Regions from separate parts of the Streptomyces sp. NPDC027663 genome, predicted to be linked through region 1. Evidence: riboswitches for the same ligand, from Rfam matches in the RefSeq annotation. Region 1 holds a riboswitch; each other region holds the start of a gene.
The links. A riboswitch is a leader RNA that binds a small molecule or an ion and turns the genes downstream of it on or off. The one in region 1 is predicted to bind S-adenosylmethionine.
Positions count from the first base shown of each region.

Region 2: linked by a shared signal. The riboswitch ahead of thrC (threonine synthase) and the one ahead of ACZ4SF_RS10695 (amino acid ABC transporter permease) in region 1 are both predicted to bind S-adenosylmethionine.
Region 3: linked by a shared signal. The riboswitch ahead of ACZ4SF_RS24690 (aminotransferase class V-fold PLP-dependent enzyme) and the one ahead of ACZ4SF_RS10695 (amino acid ABC transporter permease) in region 1 are both predicted to bind S-adenosylmethionine.

Region 1 is NZ_JBVHSK010000003.1:309,115-315,142, reverse strand. Features, by position in the region: gene ACZ4SF_RS10710 (NAD(P)/FAD-dependent oxidoreductase) at 1-1,117, opposite strand, end outside; gene ACZ4SF_RS10705 (putative leader peptide) at 1,290-1,415, shown strand; gene ACZ4SF_RS10700 (glutathione S-transferase C-terminal domain-containing protein) at 1,631-2,518, shown strand; SAM riboswitch class IV at 2,597-2,707, shown strand; gene ACZ4SF_RS10695 (amino acid ABC transporter permease) at 3,060-4,040, shown strand; gene ACZ4SF_RS10690 (amino acid ABC transporter ATP-binding protein) at 4,037-4,834, shown strand; gene ACZ4SF_RS10685 (transporter substrate-binding domain-containing protein) at 4,891-5,910, shown strand.
Region 2 is NZ_JBVHSK010000006.1:133,088-139,115, reverse strand. Features, by position in the region: gene groL (chaperonin GroEL) at 1-135, opposite strand, end outside; gene ACZ4SF_RS18445 (cold-shock protein) at 492-695, opposite strand; gene ACZ4SF_RS18440 (MoaD/ThiS family protein) at 1,129-1,404, opposite strand; gene thrC (threonine synthase) at 1,401-2,684, opposite strand; SAM riboswitch class I at 2,702-2,858, opposite strand; gene ACZ4SF_RS18430 (glucosyl-3-phosphoglycerate synthase) at 3,019-3,990, shown strand; gene ACZ4SF_RS18425 (alpha,alpha-trehalose-phosphate synthase (UDP-forming)) at 4,064-5,518, shown strand; gene otsB (trehalose-phosphatase) at 5,506-6,028, opposite strand, start outside.
Region 3 is NZ_JBVHSK010000010.1:5,553-11,580, forward strand. Features, by position in the region: gene qcrA (cytochrome bc1 complex Rieske iron-sulfur subunit) at 1-305, shown strand, start outside; gene qcrB (cytochrome bc1 complex cytochrome b subunit) at 302-1,948, shown strand; gene trpD (anthranilate phosphoribosyltransferase) at 2,069-3,133, shown strand; SAM riboswitch class IV at 3,231-3,347, shown strand; gene ACZ4SF_RS24690 (aminotransferase class V-fold PLP-dependent enzyme) at 3,521-4,894, shown strand; gene ACZ4SF_RS24695 (protein kinase domain-containing protein) at 5,052-6,028, shown strand, end outside.

The sequences.
Region 1 (6,028 bases):
ACGGCGTGAGGTCCAGCTCCGGCGTCTTCCCGGTGAGCACCTGCGCGGTCAGCCGTCCGGTGGCGGGGGCTAGTCCGATGCCGGCGCCCTCGTGCCCGCAGGCGTGGAACAGCCCGGGCACCCGTGGGTCGGGGCCGATCGCCGGCAGGTGATCGGGCAGGTACGGCCGGAATCCCGCGTACGTGCGCAGCGCGCGCACTCGCTCCAGGAACGGGAACAGTCCGGTCGCCCCGGCAGCCAGCGCACGTACCGCGGGAAGCGACAAGGAGCGGTCGAAGCCCACCCGTTCGCGGGTCGCGCCGATCAGCACCGGACCGGCAGCCGTGCCCTCCACCACCGGCGAGGTGCGCAGGGCGGCCGAGTCGCTCGCCACGTCGGCCACGTAGTCGGCGGCGTACACCTTGTGCCGGATCATTCGCGGCAGCGGCTCGGTGACCAGCACGAAACCGCGCCGGGGGAGCACCGGCAGCCGTACGCCCGCGAGCGCCGCGAGGTCACCGCCCCAGGTGCCGGCCGCGTTCACCACTGCCGGCGCGTGGATGTCGCCCCCGCTGGTGCGCACGCCGAGCACGGCGCCGTCCGCCGTGCGCAGCACCCCGGTCACGGAGCGGCCCAGGTGGAGCCGGGCGCCGGAGGCGCGGGCCAGGTGGGCGGCGGCCAGCGCCGGCATGACCTGGGCGTCCTGGGGGTAGTGCACCCCGCCCGCCATGCCGCACGCCAAGTGCGGTTCCAGCTCGCGGAGTCGGTCACCGTCGACCGGTACGGCCGTGACCCCGGCGTCCCGTTGGCCCGCGGCGAACCCCTCCAGCGCCGTCAGGGTGCCGGGCGTGGAGGCGACCACGAGGCCGCCCTTGGGCTCGTACTCGATCGAGGCACCCAGTTCCTCCGCGAGAGCGCCCCACAACCGGGCCGACAACAGGGCGAGTTCGAGTTCCGGGCCCGGTTCCTTGTCGGAGACGAGCAGGTTCCCCTCGCCCGCGCCGGTGGTGCCTCCGGCCACCGGGCCCCGGTCCACCAGCCGTACGTCGAGACCGGCCCGGGCGGCGTACAGCGCACAGGCCGCGCCCACCATTCCGGCCCCCACGACCACGACGTCGCAGGTCAGTCGCTTCGTCACGCGCAGTACTATGTCACATGTTTCTCTCGCTGAGGAGACCCTGGACCGCGACGTGGGGAGACCTCGGCCCCCGGACGGGCGCATCCCGAATCCCGGGCGTGGGCGCCCCCTTGACGTCGCAGGAAGCCGGCTCGACACTGCCGGACAGGGAATCCTAGCGATGGGGTAGGGAATGATGGTGCGCCTCGGAACGGTCGGCGGCCGGGCAGGCCGCACGCCGTTGCGCGAACCCCTGCTCACCTCCCGCCGCCACATCGACCTGCTGCGCGTCTGCAGCGCGATCGGACCGCGCCGCTGAGCGGGGCCCCGCCGCCCACGGAACCCACAGGGGCCCCCGCCGCCCACCGAACCCACCGCAGCCGCTCACGCCCACCGAACCCATCGGGTCACGCCCACCGAACCCCCTGCGGCCCCTCACGCCCACCGAACTCACCGGTCACGCCCATCGAACCCACCGTCCGGGCACGTGGACGTCGACGCGCCCGTTCGCACGCCCACGACCAAGGGAGACGTATGTCCATCGCTCCGCTCGCCGCCGTACCGTCCGCCCACCGCGCCGCCCCCGCGTTCCGGGGGCGGATCGGCCAGGACGCGCGCAGCGGCCACTACGCCGTGCCGCACCGCTACCGGCTCCATCTGTCGACGGCCTGTCCCGACGGGCTGCGCCTCGCCGTCGGACACAGCCTGCTCGGCCTGGACGCCGGCTGTCCGGTCACTCTTCTGCCCGCCGTCCCGGACCGTCCCGACGGCGGTCACACGGCGCTGCGCCCGCTGTACCAGGCGAGCGCCCACCACTACACGGGCCCGGCGCTCGGACCCGTCCTCAGTGACGACTGGTCCGGACGGATCGTCAGCACCCACGCCCCCGACATCCTGCGCGATCTTGACCGGTTCCGGCACGACGGTCACACCTGCCTGTACCCCTCCGGCCTGGAGTCCGTCATCGAGGCCGTCGAACGGATGTGTGCCGAGGGCATCGAGGAGGCCGCGCAGCGCGCCGGCCGGGCCGGCACCGGCCCGGCCGAACGAGCCGCCGCCCTGCAGGTGCTGCTCGACACCCTGGGCCGGCTGGAACGGGGACTCGACGGCGGGGAGTACCTGGCCGACGACCGGCTCACCGCCGCCGACATCGGACTCTGGGTGTCCCTGGTGCAGTTGGACACCGTCCACCGCTACCACCTCGACGCCTCCGCCGTGCACCGCATCGCCGGCCACCGGGCCCTGTGGGCCTATGCCCGCCGGCTGGCCGGCCACCCGGCCTTCGGCCGCCACCTCGACCTCGACGGCATCGCCCGCCGTCACCACGGCCGCTGCCGGGGCCTGGAGGCCGCCGGAGCCGCCGTCCAGATCCTGGACTGGGCACTGCACGCGACGGACGGATCCGACGCTTCCCGCAGGTGAGAGCGGGCCGCCACCCGTCCATTGAGCGGACGGCCGTTGACATTCCAACGAGCAACTGCCTTACTTACGGCCCAGAACGGTCATGAGCGTCAGCGCCAAGCCCTGGCTCGCTGACCGGCAACCCTCGCACCGCGGTGGGGTGCCCCAGGTGACGACCGGACCGGACGACGCATTCGGTAAGCGCGAGGCCCCACGGGGCCGGAACAGTGACAGGTGACGCCATGGACGCAGCTCCCAGGACGGCCGCGAGCCGTCCCCAGGGCTGCGTGCCGTCCTACGCCGCCCTCCTCGTCGCCGACCGAGCCGTCGACCTGCTCCGCGTGAACAGCGCGCTGTGTACCGCACCGGGCTCTGCCCGCTGTCGGGGCTGACGTCTCTCCCAGCCCCAGCGTCTTTGCCGCACACCGTCTATGCCGTGTGCCGTTGTCCGCCCAGCCCCCGGTTTCCGCGCATGCCCGTGCGCCGCCCCGTGCCGTAGCGCCGTGGTGGCCGCACCCGTTCGTCCGCGGTCCCGGGGTGACCCACTCCGCCGGAGCCCGCCATGAGTGAACTCTCAGGTGCCGCCGTCTCCTTCGCCGAGGCGCCACCTGCCGACACCCCGTCAAAGCCGCCTGTCGCCCAACGGGTTCAGCCGCTGCGCCGCCCCGGCCGGTGGTTCGCCGGAGCCCTGGTGCTCGTCCTCGTCGCACAGGTCGTGCACGGGCTGGCCACCAACCCCTTCTACCAGTGGGACCGCTTCCGCTACTGGTTCCTGCGCCCCACCCTCCTCGACGGTCTCCTCGTCACCCTCGAAGTCACCGTCCTCAGCGCGGTGCTGGGCCTCCTCGGCGGCATCCTGCTGGCCCTCGGCCGGCAGTCCGGCAGCCCCGTACTGCGCGCCGTGAGCTGGACCTACACCTGGCTGTTCCGCTCGGTGCCGCTCATCGTCGTACTGATCTTCCTGTACAACTTCAGCGCCCTGTACAAGACGGTGAGCCTCGGCATCCCCTTCGGCCCCGCCTTCGTCTCCTTCGACGAGTCGGAACTGGCCACCGACATGGCGGTCGCCGTGCTCGGGCTCAGCCTCAACGAGGCGGCCTACGCCTCCGAGGTGGTCCGCGGCGGCATCCTCTCCGTCGACCAGGGCCAGCACGAGGCCGCGGCGGCGCTCGGGCTGCCCAGGCGCTACCAGTTCACCCGGATCGTCTTCCCGCAGGCCCTGCGGTCCATCACCCCGAACTACGTCAACCAGCTCATCGGCCTGATCAAGAGCACGTCCCTGGTGTTCTACGTGTCGCTGCTCGACCTGTTCGGCACCGTGCAGACCATGGGCAGCACCTACCCCGGCGACATCGTGCCGCTGCTGCTGGTGGCCACCGTCTGGTACCTGATCCTCACCAGCGCCGTGTCCGTCGTCCAGTTCTACGTCGAGCGGTACTTCGCGCGGGGCGCCACCCGCAGCCTGCCGCCGACCCCGCTGCAGAAGGCGCGGCGGGCCCTCACCGGCTTCCGGGCCCGGCTGCGCAGGGAGGCCGCCGTATGACCGCCACCGCCACCGACACCCTGGAACCGGCTCCGGCCGCACTGGAGGTGCACGACGTCCACAAGTGGTACGGCACCCACCGCGTCCTCGACGGCATCGATCTGACCGTGCGCCCCGGCGAGGTCACCGTCGTCATCGGCCCCTCCGGCTCCGGCAAGTCCACCCTCCTCCGGGTCATCAACCACCTGGAGAAGCCGGAGATCGGCCACGTCAGCGTCGGCGGCGAACTGATCGGTGTCCGGCGCGGCAGCGGCGGCCGGCTCAAGGAGCTGAGCGAGCGCGCCATCCTCGCCCAGCGCAGCCGGATCGGCTTCGTCTTCCAGAACTTCAACCTCTTCCCGCACCTGACCGTCCTCGACAACGTCGCCGCCGCGCCCGTCGCCACCGGCCGGCTCGACCGGCCCGAGGCCCGCGAACTCGCCCGGGAACTGCTCACCCGGGTCGGCCTCGGCGACCGCACCGGCGCCTATCCACGGCAGCTGTCCGGCGGCCAGCAGCAGCGGGTCGCCATCGCCCGCGCGCTCGCCCTGCGCCCCGGCATCATCCTCTTCGACGAACCGACCTCCGCCCTCGACCCGGAACTGGTCGGCGAGGTGCTCTCCGTCATCAAGGACCTCGCGACCAGCGGCACCACCCTGGTCATCGTCACCCACGAGATCGGCTTCGCCCGCGAGGTCGCCGACCGGATCGTCTTCATCGACGGCGGACGGATCGTCGAGCAGGGGCCGCCCGCCGAGGTGCTGGACCGCCCCCGGCACGACCGCACCCGCGACTTCCTCGCCAAGGTCCTCTGACCGCCGCCCGCCCGTTGCTCCCTCCGCCGACAACCTCCCGAACGACAAGGACAGCCATGCCCACCCAGTTCTCCCGACGCAGCCTGATCCGCGGCCTCACCGCGGCGACCGTCGCCGCCTCCCTCGCCGGCGGGCTCGCCGCCTGCGGAGGTGACGGCGACGCCGCCGTCACGACCGACTCCGCCGGCACGGTGACCGTGGGCAGGGTGTCCAACGGCGCGGCGAAGGAGACCACGCTGAAGGTCTCCGAGGTGAAGTCCATCAGCGCCGAACTGCCCGCCTCCGTCCGCCGGAACGGCACCCTGAAGATCGTGGTGGGCGCCCTGCCCGACGGCTTCCCGCCGCTCGCCTACATCGGCGGCGACCAGAAGACCCTCACCGGCGCCGAACCCGACTTCGGCCGCCTGGTCGCCGCGGTCCTCGGCCTAGAACCCGAACTGTCCAACGCCACCTGGGAGAACATGTTCGTCGGCATCGACAGCGGCAAGGCCGACGTCGGCTTCGCCAACATCACCGACACCGAGGAACGCAAGAAGAAGTACGACTTCGCCTCCTACCGCAAGGACGAGGTGGGCTTCGAGGTGCTGAAGAAGAGCACCTGGAACTTCGACGGCGACTACCGCAACCTCGCGGGCCGGACGGTCGCCGTCGACAACGGCACCAACCAGGAGAAGATCCTCCTGGAGTGGCAGGCCAGACTGAAGAAGGAGGGCAAGGCCCTCACCGTCAAGCACTACCCGAGCAAGAACGCCACCCACCTGGCGCTGACCGGCGGCAAGATCGACGCCTACCTCGCCGCCAACCCCGGTGTCGCCTACCACATCACCCAGGCCGCCGACTCCCCGAACCCCACCCGCAGCGCCGGCACCTACTCGGGCGCCGGCGCGAGCGTCCAGGGGCTCATCGCGGCCACCACCAAGAAGGACAGCGGGCTGGCCGAGCCCATCGCTGACGCCATCAACTACCTGATCGAGCACGGGCAGTACGCCAAGTGGCTTGCCGCCTACAACCTCTCCGCCGAGGCCGTGGCCAAGTCCGAGGTCAATCCGCCCGGTCTGCCGCTGACCAATTCCTGAGGGCGTTCAGCGGCCGGGGCAGCAGGCTGGGGGACGACTCGGCGCATCCGTATCCGTACCCCCACCCGTATCCGTACCCCCACCCGCATTCGGCTCCGTACCCGCATCCGCATCCGCA
Region 2 (6,028 bases), on a different contig from region 1:
GGCGCCCCACTTCTTCTCGAGGACGACGTTGCGGCCCTTGGGGCCGAGCGTCACCTTCACGGCGTCCGCGAGCTGGTTCATGCCGCGCTCGAGGCCGCGCCGCGCCTCCTCGTCGAACGCGATGATCTTGGCCATGTGAAGTGGTCCCTCCAGGACTGGGGGTGATTCCTTCGGACCGCGCCCGCGCCCGCGACGGACGGCTCGCCGGCCGCGTGGTTCCTTGCCCCACTTGGCCTGCGGGCCTCACCGACCCGGTCCTTCGTTGTCACTCTCACCTTCAGAGTGCTAACGCCAATGATTAGCACTCGGCATGCCCGAGTGCAAGGCGCACCCGCGAAGCGGGTTCGCCGAAGGGTGGCGGTCCCGGGCGCCGGGCGGGCGCAACCGGCCGGCGCGGCAGGGCACCGTCAGCCGTCCGCGGACACGGGGGCACCGGCACGGCGAAGGGCCCGCACCCTGTGCGAGGTGCGGGCCCTTCGTGCAAGAAACGTTCAGGCGGTGACGCGAACCATGTCGGCCTGCGGACCCTTCTGGCCCTGCGAGATCTCGAACTCGACCCGCTGGCCCTCTTCCAGGGTGCGGTAGCCGTCCATCTGAATCGCGCTGTAGTGGACGAAGACGTCCGCACCACCGTCGACCGCGATGAAGCCGTACCCCTTCTCCGCGTTGAACCACTTGACGGTGCCCTGAGCCATGCCTAACTCCCCTATTACTGGCCCTTGCACAGATCCACACTTCGCGGACCCGGGTCAGACCTCGCCCCCTCAACTGGTCGGGGGCGTGCGCCGGAACGCGTCGACCGCGGCTGAATGTATCTGTCCAACTGCCGTCTGCAACAGGTCAATCGGACGAGAATTCTGGACGCACACGGTCCGAAATGTGGTGAGAATTCGCCCGAATTCAGGGCAAGTCGGGCTCCATAAAAGGAGCAAATGCCGCATAAAACCCGAGTACTTTGGCTACTTCTTGTCGGGCTCTGCGGCATCAATCCAGGGCCCGTGACCCGAAGACCACGGCCGTGTTCCCCAACTGTACCGCGCTCAATCACACAGAATTGCCCCCTCCGCTTCTCTCACGGAGGGGGCAATCGGATGAACAATGGGTAACTGCTGTTACCCAAGGTAATAATCAGCCTCCGGCGACCGCCGGAATGATCGAGACGCCGGCGCCCTCGGGGGTCGCCGTGTCCAGACCCTGCTCGAAGCGGACGTCGTCGTCGTTGACGTACACATTGACGAACCGGCGCAGCTTGCCCTGGTCGTCCAGGACCCGGGCGGAGATCCCGGCGTGGTTCTTCTCCAGGTCGGTGATGACCTCGGCGAGGGTCGCGCCCTCGGCGCTGACCTCGGCCCGGCCACCGGTGTAGGTGCGCAGGATGGTGGGGATGCGAACGGTCACGCTCATGCGAGGCCAGCCTCTCGGAAGGAGTCCAGGGTCGGGCGGATGGTGGCGCTGAGGCCGGTCCCGGCCACCGCGTCGAGGGTCTTCAGGCCGTCGCCGGTGTTGAGGACGACCGTGGTCTTCGCCGGGTCCAGCACGCCGTCCTCGAGCAGCTTGCGGGTGACACCGACGGTCACCCCGCCCGCCGTCTCGGCGAAGATGCCCTCCGTGCGGGCCAGCAGCTTGATGGCGTCCACGACCTGCTCGTCCGTCACGTCCTCCACGGCGCCGCCGGTGCGGCGCGCGATGTCCAGGACGTACGGCCCGTCGGCCGGGTTGCCGATGGCGAGGGACTTGGCGATGGTGTTCGGCTTCTGCGGGCGGACCACGTCGTGTCCGGCCTTGAAGGCGGTGGACACCGGCGAGCAGCCCTCGGCCTGGGCGCCGAAGATCTTGTACGGCCTGTCCTCGACAAGGCCGAGCTTGATCAGCTCCTGCAGACCCTTGTCGATCTTCGTGAGCTGGGAGCCGGAGGCGATCGGGACCACGATCTGGTCGGGCAGCCGCCAGCCGAGCTGCTCGCAGATCTCGTACGCCAGGGTCTTGGAGCCCTCCGCGTAGTACGGCCGCAGGTTCACGTTGACGAAGCCCCAGCCCTCGCCGGCCGGGTCGCCGATCAGCTCGGAGCAGAAGCGGTTCACGTCGTCGTAGTTGCCCTCGATGCCGACGAGTTCGCCGCCGTAGACCGCGGCCATGACGACCTTGCCCTGCTCCAGGTCGTGCGGGATGAACACGCAGGACCGGAAACCGGCCCGGGCCGCGGCGGCACCGACGGCACCGGCCAGGTTGCCGGTGGAGGAGCAGGAGAGCGTGGTGAAGCCGAAGGCGCGGGCGGCCTCCAGGGCCTGGGCGACGACGCGGTCCTTGAAGGAGTGCGTCGGGTTGCCGGAGTCGTCCTTGATGTACAGCCCGCCGGTGACGCCCAGCTCGCCGGCCAGGTTGTCGGCCTTGACGAGCTTGGTCCAGCCCGGGTTGATGTTCGGCTTGCCGGCGACGTCCGCCGGGACCGGCAGCAGGGGCGCGTAGCGCCAGATGTTCGCGGGGCCGGCCTCGATGCGCGCCCGCAGCTCTTCGGTGTCGTAGGCGGAGAAGTCGTAGGCGATCTCCAGCGGGCCGAAACACTCCTCGCAGGCGAACACCGGTCCGAGCGGCACCCGGTGACCGCACTCGCGACAGCTGAGGGCCGCGGCGGGGCCGAGGTCTACGGTGGAACTGCTGGTGGTGGCAACTGTCTGCACAGCCATGGAGGCGAGGCCCTTTCTCCTCATCTTCCTCACGACGCACTTCGCCGTGAGACGGATTTGGCACCTTCCCTAGCCGGGAGCCTCGCGGAAACGATCAAGACTGATCTACGAGAACCGACTGGAGGGTTGCCGGGGCTTCATCGGGCCGTGTCCCTCTGCCCCTCTGGATGAGCTGTATGCGGTTGTGGACGCCGGTGACCCCCGACATGCGATGGTCATCGGCGTTGTTCAAGACTGTAACCGAAGGCCAGGACAGTTGAGATAGTCGTCCGAACCGCGAGATGGATCACACGCTGTCACCGAGTGTGATCACGACAGTGAGGAGCCGCAGACCGTGCTGGAAGAAGTCGAGCGCTGGCTGGCCGAGCGGTCCTGGTCCGTGGCCGATCGACCGCTCCACCGCATCCTGGCCGCCAAGCAGCGCACGGGCCACACGATCAGCGTCGTACTGCCCGCCCTCAACGAGGAGGAGACGGTCGGCGACATCGTCGCGACCATCCGTCACGACCTCGTGGAGAAGGTCCCGCTCGTCGACGAGATCGTCGTCGTCGACTCCGGATCCACCGACCGCACCTCCGAGGTCGCCGCCGGCGCGGGCGCCCGCGTGGTCCACCGCGACGACATCCTGCCCCGCCTGCCCGCCGTCCCCGGCAAGGGTGAGGTGCTGTGGCGCTCCCTGCTGGTGACCGGCGGGGACATCCTCTGCTTCGTCGACGCGGACCTGAAGGAGTTCTCCTCCGACTTCGTCTCCGGGATCGTCGGCCCACTGCTCACCGACCCGGGCCTCGAACTGGTCAAGGCGATGTACGACCGCCCGCTCGGCACCGGATCCGATGCGCTCGCCGCCGGTACGGCCGGCGGACAGGGCGGCCGGGTCACCGAGCTGATGGCCCGCCCCCTGCTGAACATGCACTGGCCCCAGCTGGCCGGTTTCGTGCAGCCGCTGGGGGGCGAGTACGCGGCCCGCCGGTCCCTGCTGGAACAGCTGCCGTTCCCCGTGGGCTACGGCGTGGAGCTGGGCATGCTCGTGGACGCGCTGCACCTGGTCGGCCTGGACGCGCTGGCCCAGGTCGACGTGGGCGTGCGCAGACACCGCCACCAGGACGGGCAGGCCCTCGGCCGGATGGCCGCCGCCATCTACCGCACGGCCCAGCTCCGGCTGGCCCGCGGCCATCTGGTCCGGCCCGCGCTGACCCAGTTCGAACGGGGCGAGGACGGGTTCGAGCCGCGTACCTACTCGGTGGACACCGAGGAACGGCCGCCGATGCTGGAGATCGCCGAGTACGCCGACCGGAAGGTGGCGTGAACGGGCCGTATACGGTCTCTTCCCGGACGGAACGTACGTTTGAGCGTTTCCGGGCCGGGCTAGGTTGAGGCGTATGGCTTCCTCGCGTGGTGCTGCGGAAAAGGCTCAGGTGCTGGTCGCGTCGAATCGCGGCCCGGTCTCCCATCAGGTGAGCGAGGACGGCTCGCTGCACGCCAGGCGGGGCGGTGGCGGACTCGTCTCGGGGTTGTCCGCCATCGGGTCGGACGCGGACTCCGTATGGGTGTGCGCCGCGCTCGGCGAGGGCGACCGGGAGGCCGTACGGCGCGCGGCCGGCGGGCTGCTGCCGGCCGAGGACACCGGCGGGCAGCGGGTGCGGATGCTCGACATCGACGCGACCGTGCACGCCGAGGCGTACAACGGCATCGCCAACTCGGTCCTCTGGTTCGTCCACCACATGCTGTACCAGACCCCGCTGGAACCGGTCTTCGACGCGGAATTCCGGCGCCAGTGGGCGTCGTACGAGGCCTACAACCAGGCGTTCGCCGAGGCGCTCGCCCAGGAGGCCGCCGAGGGCGCGGCGGTGCTGATCCAGGACTACCACCTGGCCCTCGCCCCCCGCATGCTCCGCCGGCTCCGCCCCGACCTGCGCATCGGCCACTTCTCGCACACCCCCTGGGCCCCGCCGGACTACTTCCGTCTGCTGCCGGACGACATCGCGACCGAGCTGCTGACCGGCATCCTCGGTGCCGACCGGGCCGCGTTCCTCACCCGGCGGTGGGCGGACGCGTTCAAGGACTGCTGCCACGCCGTGCTCGGGCCCGGCATCCCCTCCGGCACCCGGATCGGGGTGCACGGGCTGGGCGCGGACGCCGACTTCCTGCGCAAGCGGGCGCACGAGCCCGACGTGGCCGAGCGGATGGCGGCACTGCGGAAGGAGATCGGCACCGCGCCGGACGGTACGGCACGCCGGGCCGTCGTCCGGGTGGACCGCACCGAGCTGTCCAAGAACATCGTGCGCGGGCTGCTGGCGTACGAGCAGCTGCTGGAGGACCACCCCGAGTGGCGGGAGAAGGTCGTCCACGTGGCCTTCGCCTACCCCTCCCGGCAGGACCTCGCCGTGTACCGCGAGTACACCGCCGGGGTGCAGCGGGTCGCGGACGAGATCAACGAGCGGTACGGCACGGCGGACTGGAAGCCGGTCGTGCTGCACGTGAAGGACGACTTCGCCCGCTCCCTGGCCGCGTACCGGCTGGCCGACGTGGCCCTGGTCAATCCCATCCGGGACGGCATGAACCTGGTCGCCAAGGAGGTCCCGGTCGTCTCCGACGAGGGCTGCGCGCTGGTGCTGTCGCGGGAGGCCGGGGCGTACGAGGAGCTGGGCGAGGCCGCCTTCGTGGTGAACCCGTACGACATCGCGGGGACCGCGCGGGCGTTGCACGAGGCGCTGACCCTCCCGGCGGATGAGCGGGCGGAACGCTCCAAGAGGCTGGCGGCAGCGGCGACCGCGCTGCCGCCGGCTCGTTGGTTCCTGGATCAGCTGGAGGCGCTGACCGGTCAGCCGAGCTGAGCCGCCAGGGCCCGCAGGAGTGCGACGACCCCCTCCGGGCCGGCCACCACCAGGTCCGCGCGTTCCGCCAGTTCCGTGACCTCCGTGCTGCCGCTGCAGATCAGGAGGCCGGGGATGCCGTCGGTGCGGAGCTTGTCGATCGCGGCGAAGGCGGGGAGGTCGCCCAGGTCGTCACCGGCGTAGACGACACAGCCGGCGCCGGTGGTGCGGACGTGCTCGGTGAGCGCCACGCCCTTGTCCATGCCCGGCGGGCGGAGTTCCAGGACCAGGCGGCCGGGTTCGACGATCAGGCCGTGACGGGTGGCGAGGTCGGCGAGGGGGGCGCGCAGGGACTCGAACGTGGCCTGTGGGTCGGTGGCACGGCGGGTGTGGACCGCCACCGCGCGGCCCTTCTCCTCGATCCAGGTGCCCTCGCCTGCTCCCGCGCGCTCCAGCAGGGCCGGCAGCCCGGCGCGGACGGCGGCGACGCCGGGGTGCGGGGCGGGGGCGGTGATCTCGCCGGTGGCCGCG
Region 3 (6,028 bases), on a different contig from region 1:
GGCTGCAGCCGGGCAACATCAAGGACAAGCGCGAGCTCGACTGGTCGCACGAGGGCATCGTCGCGTTCTCGAAGATCTGCACCCACGTCGGCTGCCCGATCTCGCTGTACGAGCAGCAGACGCACCACGTGCTGTGCCCGTGCCACCAGTCCACCTTCGACCTCTCCGACGGTGCCCGAGTGATCTTCGGCCCCGCCGGTCACGCCCTGCCGCAGCTGCGGATCGGCGTGGACAGCGAGGGTTACCTCCAGGCGCTCGGCGACTTCGAGGAGCCCGTCGGTCCTGCATTCTGGGAGCGCGGATGAGTACTGCACCGAACGAAAATGGCGCGGGGGGCCGCTCCCGCGGGAAGGCACCGGCCGGCGAGCGGATCGCCGACTGGGCCGACGGCCGGCTCGGGATCTACTCCCTGGCCAAGGCCAACATGCGCAAGATCTTCCCCGACCACTGGTCGTTCATGTTGGGTGAGGTCTGCCTCTACAGCTTCATCATCATCATCCTGACGGGTGTGTACCTGACGCTGTTCTTCCACCCGTCGATGAACGAGGTGGAGTACCACGGCAGCTACATCCCGCTCCAGGGACAGCTGATGTCCGAGGCGTTCAACTCGACCCTGCACATCTCCTTCGACGTGCGCGGTGGTCTGCTCATCCGGCAGATCCACCACTGGGCCGCGCTGATCTTCCTCGCCGGCATGTTCGTGCACATGATGCGCGTGTTCTTCACCGGCGCGTTCCGCAAGCCGCGTGAGATCAACTGGCTGTTCGGCTTCCTGCTGTTCGTCCTCGGCATGTTCACCGGCTTCACCGGTTACTCGCTCCCGGACGACCTGCTCTCCGGCACCGGTGTCCGCTTCACCCAGGGCGCGATCCTGTCCGTGCCGATCGTCGGCACGTACATCTCGATGTTCCTGTTCGGCGGCGAGTTCCCCGGCCACGACTTCGTCGCCCGGTTCTACTCGGTCCACATCCTGCTGCTGCCGGGCATCATGCTCGGCCTCGTGGTCGGCCACCTGATCCTGGTCTTCTACCACAAGCACACGCAGTTCGCGGGCCCCGGGAAGAGCGAGAAGAACGTCGTCGGCATGCCGCTGCTGCCGGTCTACATGGCCAAGGCCGGAGGCTTCTTCTTCCTGGTCTTCGGTGCCATCGCGATCATCGCCGCGGTCGCTCAGATCAACCCGATCTGGGCCATGGGTCCCTACCGTCCGGACCAGGTGTCCACCGGCGCCCAGCCCGACTGGTACATGGGCTTCGCCGAGGGTCTGGTCCGCTACATGCCGGGCTGGGAGATCAACTTCTGGGGTCACACGCTCGTCCTGGGCGTGTTCATCCCGCTGGTGCTCTTCGGTCTCGTCCTGGCGGCGATCGCGGTCTACCCGTTCATCGAGTCCTGGGTCACCGGCGACAAGAGCGAGCACCACATCCTGGACCGCCCGCGCAACGCCCCGACCCGTACCGCGTTCGGTGTCGCCTGGGTGACCGTGTACATGATCGGCCTGGTGGGCGGTGGCAACGACCTCATCGCCACCCACTTCCACCTGTCGATCAACGCCGTGACCTGGTTCGTCCGGATCTTCTTCTTCGCCGGACCGGTCATCGCGTTCCTCGTCACCAAGCGGATCTGCCTGGGTCTGCAGCGCCGTGACCGCGACAAGGTGCTGCACGGCCGCGAGACCGGCATCATCAAGCGGCTGCCGCACGGTGAGTTCATCGAGGTGCACGAGCCGCTCAGCCAGGAGCAGCTGCACACCCTCACGGCCCACCACCAGTACGAGCCGGCCGCGGTCGGCCCGACGGTCGACGAGAACGGTGTCGAGCGCAAGGTGAAGGCGTCCGAGAAGCTGCGCGCGAAGCTCAGCAACGCCTACTACGGCGAGGACAACCAGATCCCGAAGCCCACCGTCGACGAGTACAAGGAGATCACGAGCGGCCACGGCCACCACTGATCCCCGCGTCGCCACGCCACACCAGAAGGGCCCCGTCCGGCTTACGGACGGGGCCCTTCGCCGTGTCCCGGGCTGGATAGGGTGGGGACCACATTGTTCTTTCGACACCCAGGAGCGGCTATGAACGCTGTGACCCCCGCTGGAGGCGACACCGCGGCGGGCCGTTCCTGGCCCACCCTGCTGAACGGCCTGCTCACCGGTCAGGACCTGTCCGCCGACGACACGGCCTGGGCGATGGACCTGATCATGCGCGGGGAGGCGACCGACGCCCAGATCGCCGGGTTCATGGTGGCGTTGCGGGCCAAGGGCGAGACGGTCCAGGAGATCAGCGGCCTCGTCCGCACCATGTACGAGCACGCCAACGTGATCGAGGTGCCGGGCCCGGCCGTCGACATCGTCGGCACCGGCGGCGACGGCGCCAAGACGGTGAACATCTCCACCATGTCCGCGATCGTGGTCGCGGGCACGGGCGCGAAGGTCGTGAAACACGGCAACCGGGCCGCGTCCTCCGCCTCCGGCTCCTCCGACGTCCTGGAGAAGCTCGGCATCAACCTGAACCTGACCCCGCAGCGGGTCGCCGAGGTCGCCGAGGAAGCCGGCATCACCATCTGCTTCGCGGTGCGCTTCCACCCGTCGCTGCGTCATGTCGCCCCGGCGCGCTCCCAGTTGGGCATCCGGACCACCTTCAACGTGCTCGGTCCGCTCACCAACCCGGCCAAGGTGCGCGCCCAGGCGGTCGGGGTCGCCGACCCGCGCATGGCGCCCATCGTCGCCGGTGTCCTCGCCGAACGCGGAAACTCCGCACTCGTCTTCCGGGGCGACGACGGCCTGGACGAGCTGACCGTCACCGACACCTCCCGGGTGTGGGTGGTCCGGGACGGCAAGGTCACGGAGCAGACCTTCGACCCGCGTGACGTCGGCATCGACCTCGTCCCCGTGGACGCCCTGCGCGGCGCCGACGCGTCCTACAACGCGGAGGTGGCCCGCCGACTCCTGGACGGCGAGCAGGGGGCCGTCCGGGACGCGGTGCTGCTGAACTCGGCGGCGGCACTGGTGGCCCTCGAACCGACGGACGCGCCGCTCGCCGAGCAGATCCGCGCGGGCATGACCCGGGCGGCGGAGTCGATCGACTCGGGCGCGGCGAAGCGCACGCTGGAACGCTGGGTGGCCGTCAGCAACGCCTAGGGGGTGTCGCGACACCCCATGGCCCCCGTCGAGGTGCGTCCCGCGATCCGGACACGGGTTGCGGGGCGCCGATCATTTCGCGTACGTTCCTGTACCAGGTCATGAGCGACAGTCATTCGGCCCCGGCCGGCTGTCCGGCAACCCTCCGTCCGTGGCGGGGTGCCCCGGGTGAAGACCAGGTCGTAGGCAGCGAGGTCTACGGCAAGCGCGGACCCCTCGCGAAACCAGGGGTCCTGGTCGTCGAGGAGCCTTCCGTGAGCAAGCGAATGCGATAGGGCCGCAGAGCCCCGCCTCCGCATCCCCTTTCACCTTCACCGCGCTCGAGCCGCCGTACCTGCGTGTGCTGCTCGCGCGGTGAATTCCACCTGCCTTCACGGGAGTTCCGCCATGTCCGTCTCCACCGCTGCCACCGACCAGTCCGTCTGCCGTGACATCTCGGCGGTGCTGCCCGTTCTGGGCAGGGATGTCACCGTCCCGCTCGTCACCGGTGGCGAAGTCACCTACGCCGCCCTCGACTACGCCGCCAGCGCCCCCGCCCTCCAGCGCGTCTGGGACGACGTCGCCGCCTACGCCCCCTACTACGGCAGCGTCCACCGCGGCGCCGGCTACCTCTCGCAGCTGTCCACCGACCTGTTCGAGAACGCGCGCCAGGCGGTCGCCGAGTTCCTCGGCTGCCGGCCGGCCGACCAGGTGATCTTCACCCGCTCGACCACCGACTCCCTCAACCTGCTGGCCCGCAGCCTCCCGGCCGACTGCCAGGTCTTCGTCTTCGAGACCGAGCACCACGCCTCCCTGCTGCCCTGGCAGGACGCGAAGGTCACCTGCCTCGACGCCCCGCGCACCCCGCAGCAGGCCGTGCGCACCCTGGAGCGGGCGCTCGCCGACCGCGACCCCTACGGGCCGGCCCTGGTCTGCGTCACCGGCGCCTCGAACGTCACCGGCGAGCTGTGGCCGGTGCGTGAACTGGCCGCCGCAGCACACGCCCACGGTGCCCGGATCGTCCTGGACGCCGCCCAGCTGGCCCCGCACCACCCCGTGGACATCCGTGACCTGGACGTCGACTGGGTCGCCTTCTCGGGGCACAAGCTGTACGCCCCCTTCGGCTCCGGTGTCCTGGCCGGCCGCGCCGACTGGCTGCAGGCTGCCGGGCCGTACCTCGCGGGCGGCGGCGCCAGCCGCAAGGTCACCCGGCGCCAGGACGGCGGCGTGGACGTGGAGTGGCACGACAGCGCGGCCCGGCACGAGGCCGGCTCCCCGAACGTCATCGGCGCCTACTCCATCGCGTCCGCCTGCAAGGCGCTCACCGAGGCCGGCTGGGACACCCTGGTCGCCCGCGAACAGCACCTGATCCGCACGGTCCGAGCGGGCCTCGCCGAGGTCCCCGAGGTGAAGGTCCTCTCCCTCTTCGGCGACGACGCCCCCCGCGTCGGCGTCCTCTCCTTCGTCGTGGAGGGCTGGAACAGCTCCCACTTCGCCGCCGCCCTCTCCGCCGAGTACGGCATCGGCGTCCGCGACGGCCTCTTCTGCGCCCACCCCCTGGTCCGCACCCTCCTGGGCACCGGTCCGCAGACCCAGGGCGAGTGCGGCGCCCCCGAGGCAGCCCCGGGCGAGAAGTCCCTCAACGCCATCCGGGTGAGCTTCGGTGCGGGCACTCCCGACGAGCACGTCGAGCGCTTCGTCAACGCCGTCAGGGAACTGGTCCGGGACGGCGCCAAGTGGCAGTACCGCACGGAGGAAGGCCGCTGCGTCCCGGCGGTGTGACCAGCGCCCCGAAGGGACGGGGGGTACGGCGCGGGAAACCACGACGGACCCGCGCCCGCCGTACCATCGCACCCGGCAGACGATCGGGCGACGTCCACAGGTCCGACGGCGCCCAATACACTCCCCCTGGCAGCAGCTAGACCGGGGGGATCACGGAGTGCAATCGCTGCGCGCAACCGACCCGCGCCACATCGGCCCGTACGACGTCACGCACAGACTCGGCGCCGGCGGTATGGGCGAGGTCTATCTCGCCCGTTCCCGCACCGGACTCCGGGTCGCGGTGAAGGTCGTACGGGCCGAGCACGCCGAGGACCGCACCTTCCGTGCCCGGTTCCGGCACGAGGTGCGGGCCGCGCAGACCGTCGGCGGTGCGGGCACCTACACCGCGCGGGTCGTGGACGCCGACACCGAGGCCGAACGCCCGTGGATGGCCTCGGAGTTCGTGTCCGGCCCGAATCTGCGGGACGCCGTCCTGGACCACGGGGCGCTGCCCGAGCCGGCGGTGCGGGTGCTGGCCGCCGCGCTCGGCGAGGCGCTGGGTGCCATCCATGCCAAGGGGCTGGTGCACCGCGATCTCAAGCCGTCCAACATCCTGCTCGGCCCGGACGGGCCGCGGGTCATCGACTTCGGGATCGTCCGGGCCCTGGAGGCCACCGCGCTGACCCGTACCGGCGCGGTCGTCGGCTCGGTCGGCTACGTCTCGCCGGAGCAGATCCGCAACGGCGGCCAGGTGGGCCCGCCGAGCGACGTCTTCTCCCTCGGAGCGGTTCTCGCCTACGCCTCGGCCGGCCGGGAGCCGTTCGGCGAGGGCCAGGACTCGGTCGTCCTCCTGCGCATCCTGACCCGCGACTTCGATCTGTCCGGCGTGCCGGACGGCGTACGCCCGCTGGTGACGGCTTGTCTGCGCGAGGACCCGCTGGAGCGTCCGGTGCCGCAGGAGGTGGTGGCGAGCGCCGGGTTCACCCCGGACACCCTGCGCGCCGGGCTCCACCCGGGCTGGTACGGCCCCACGACCGAGCCGGGCTCCGCACCCGCAGACCGCCCCAGCGGCGTGGAGTACTTCGCACCGGCGCCCGCCCTCGCGCCGGTGTCCGCCCTCGCGCCGGGGGCCGATCCCGCCCTTACCCCGGGGGC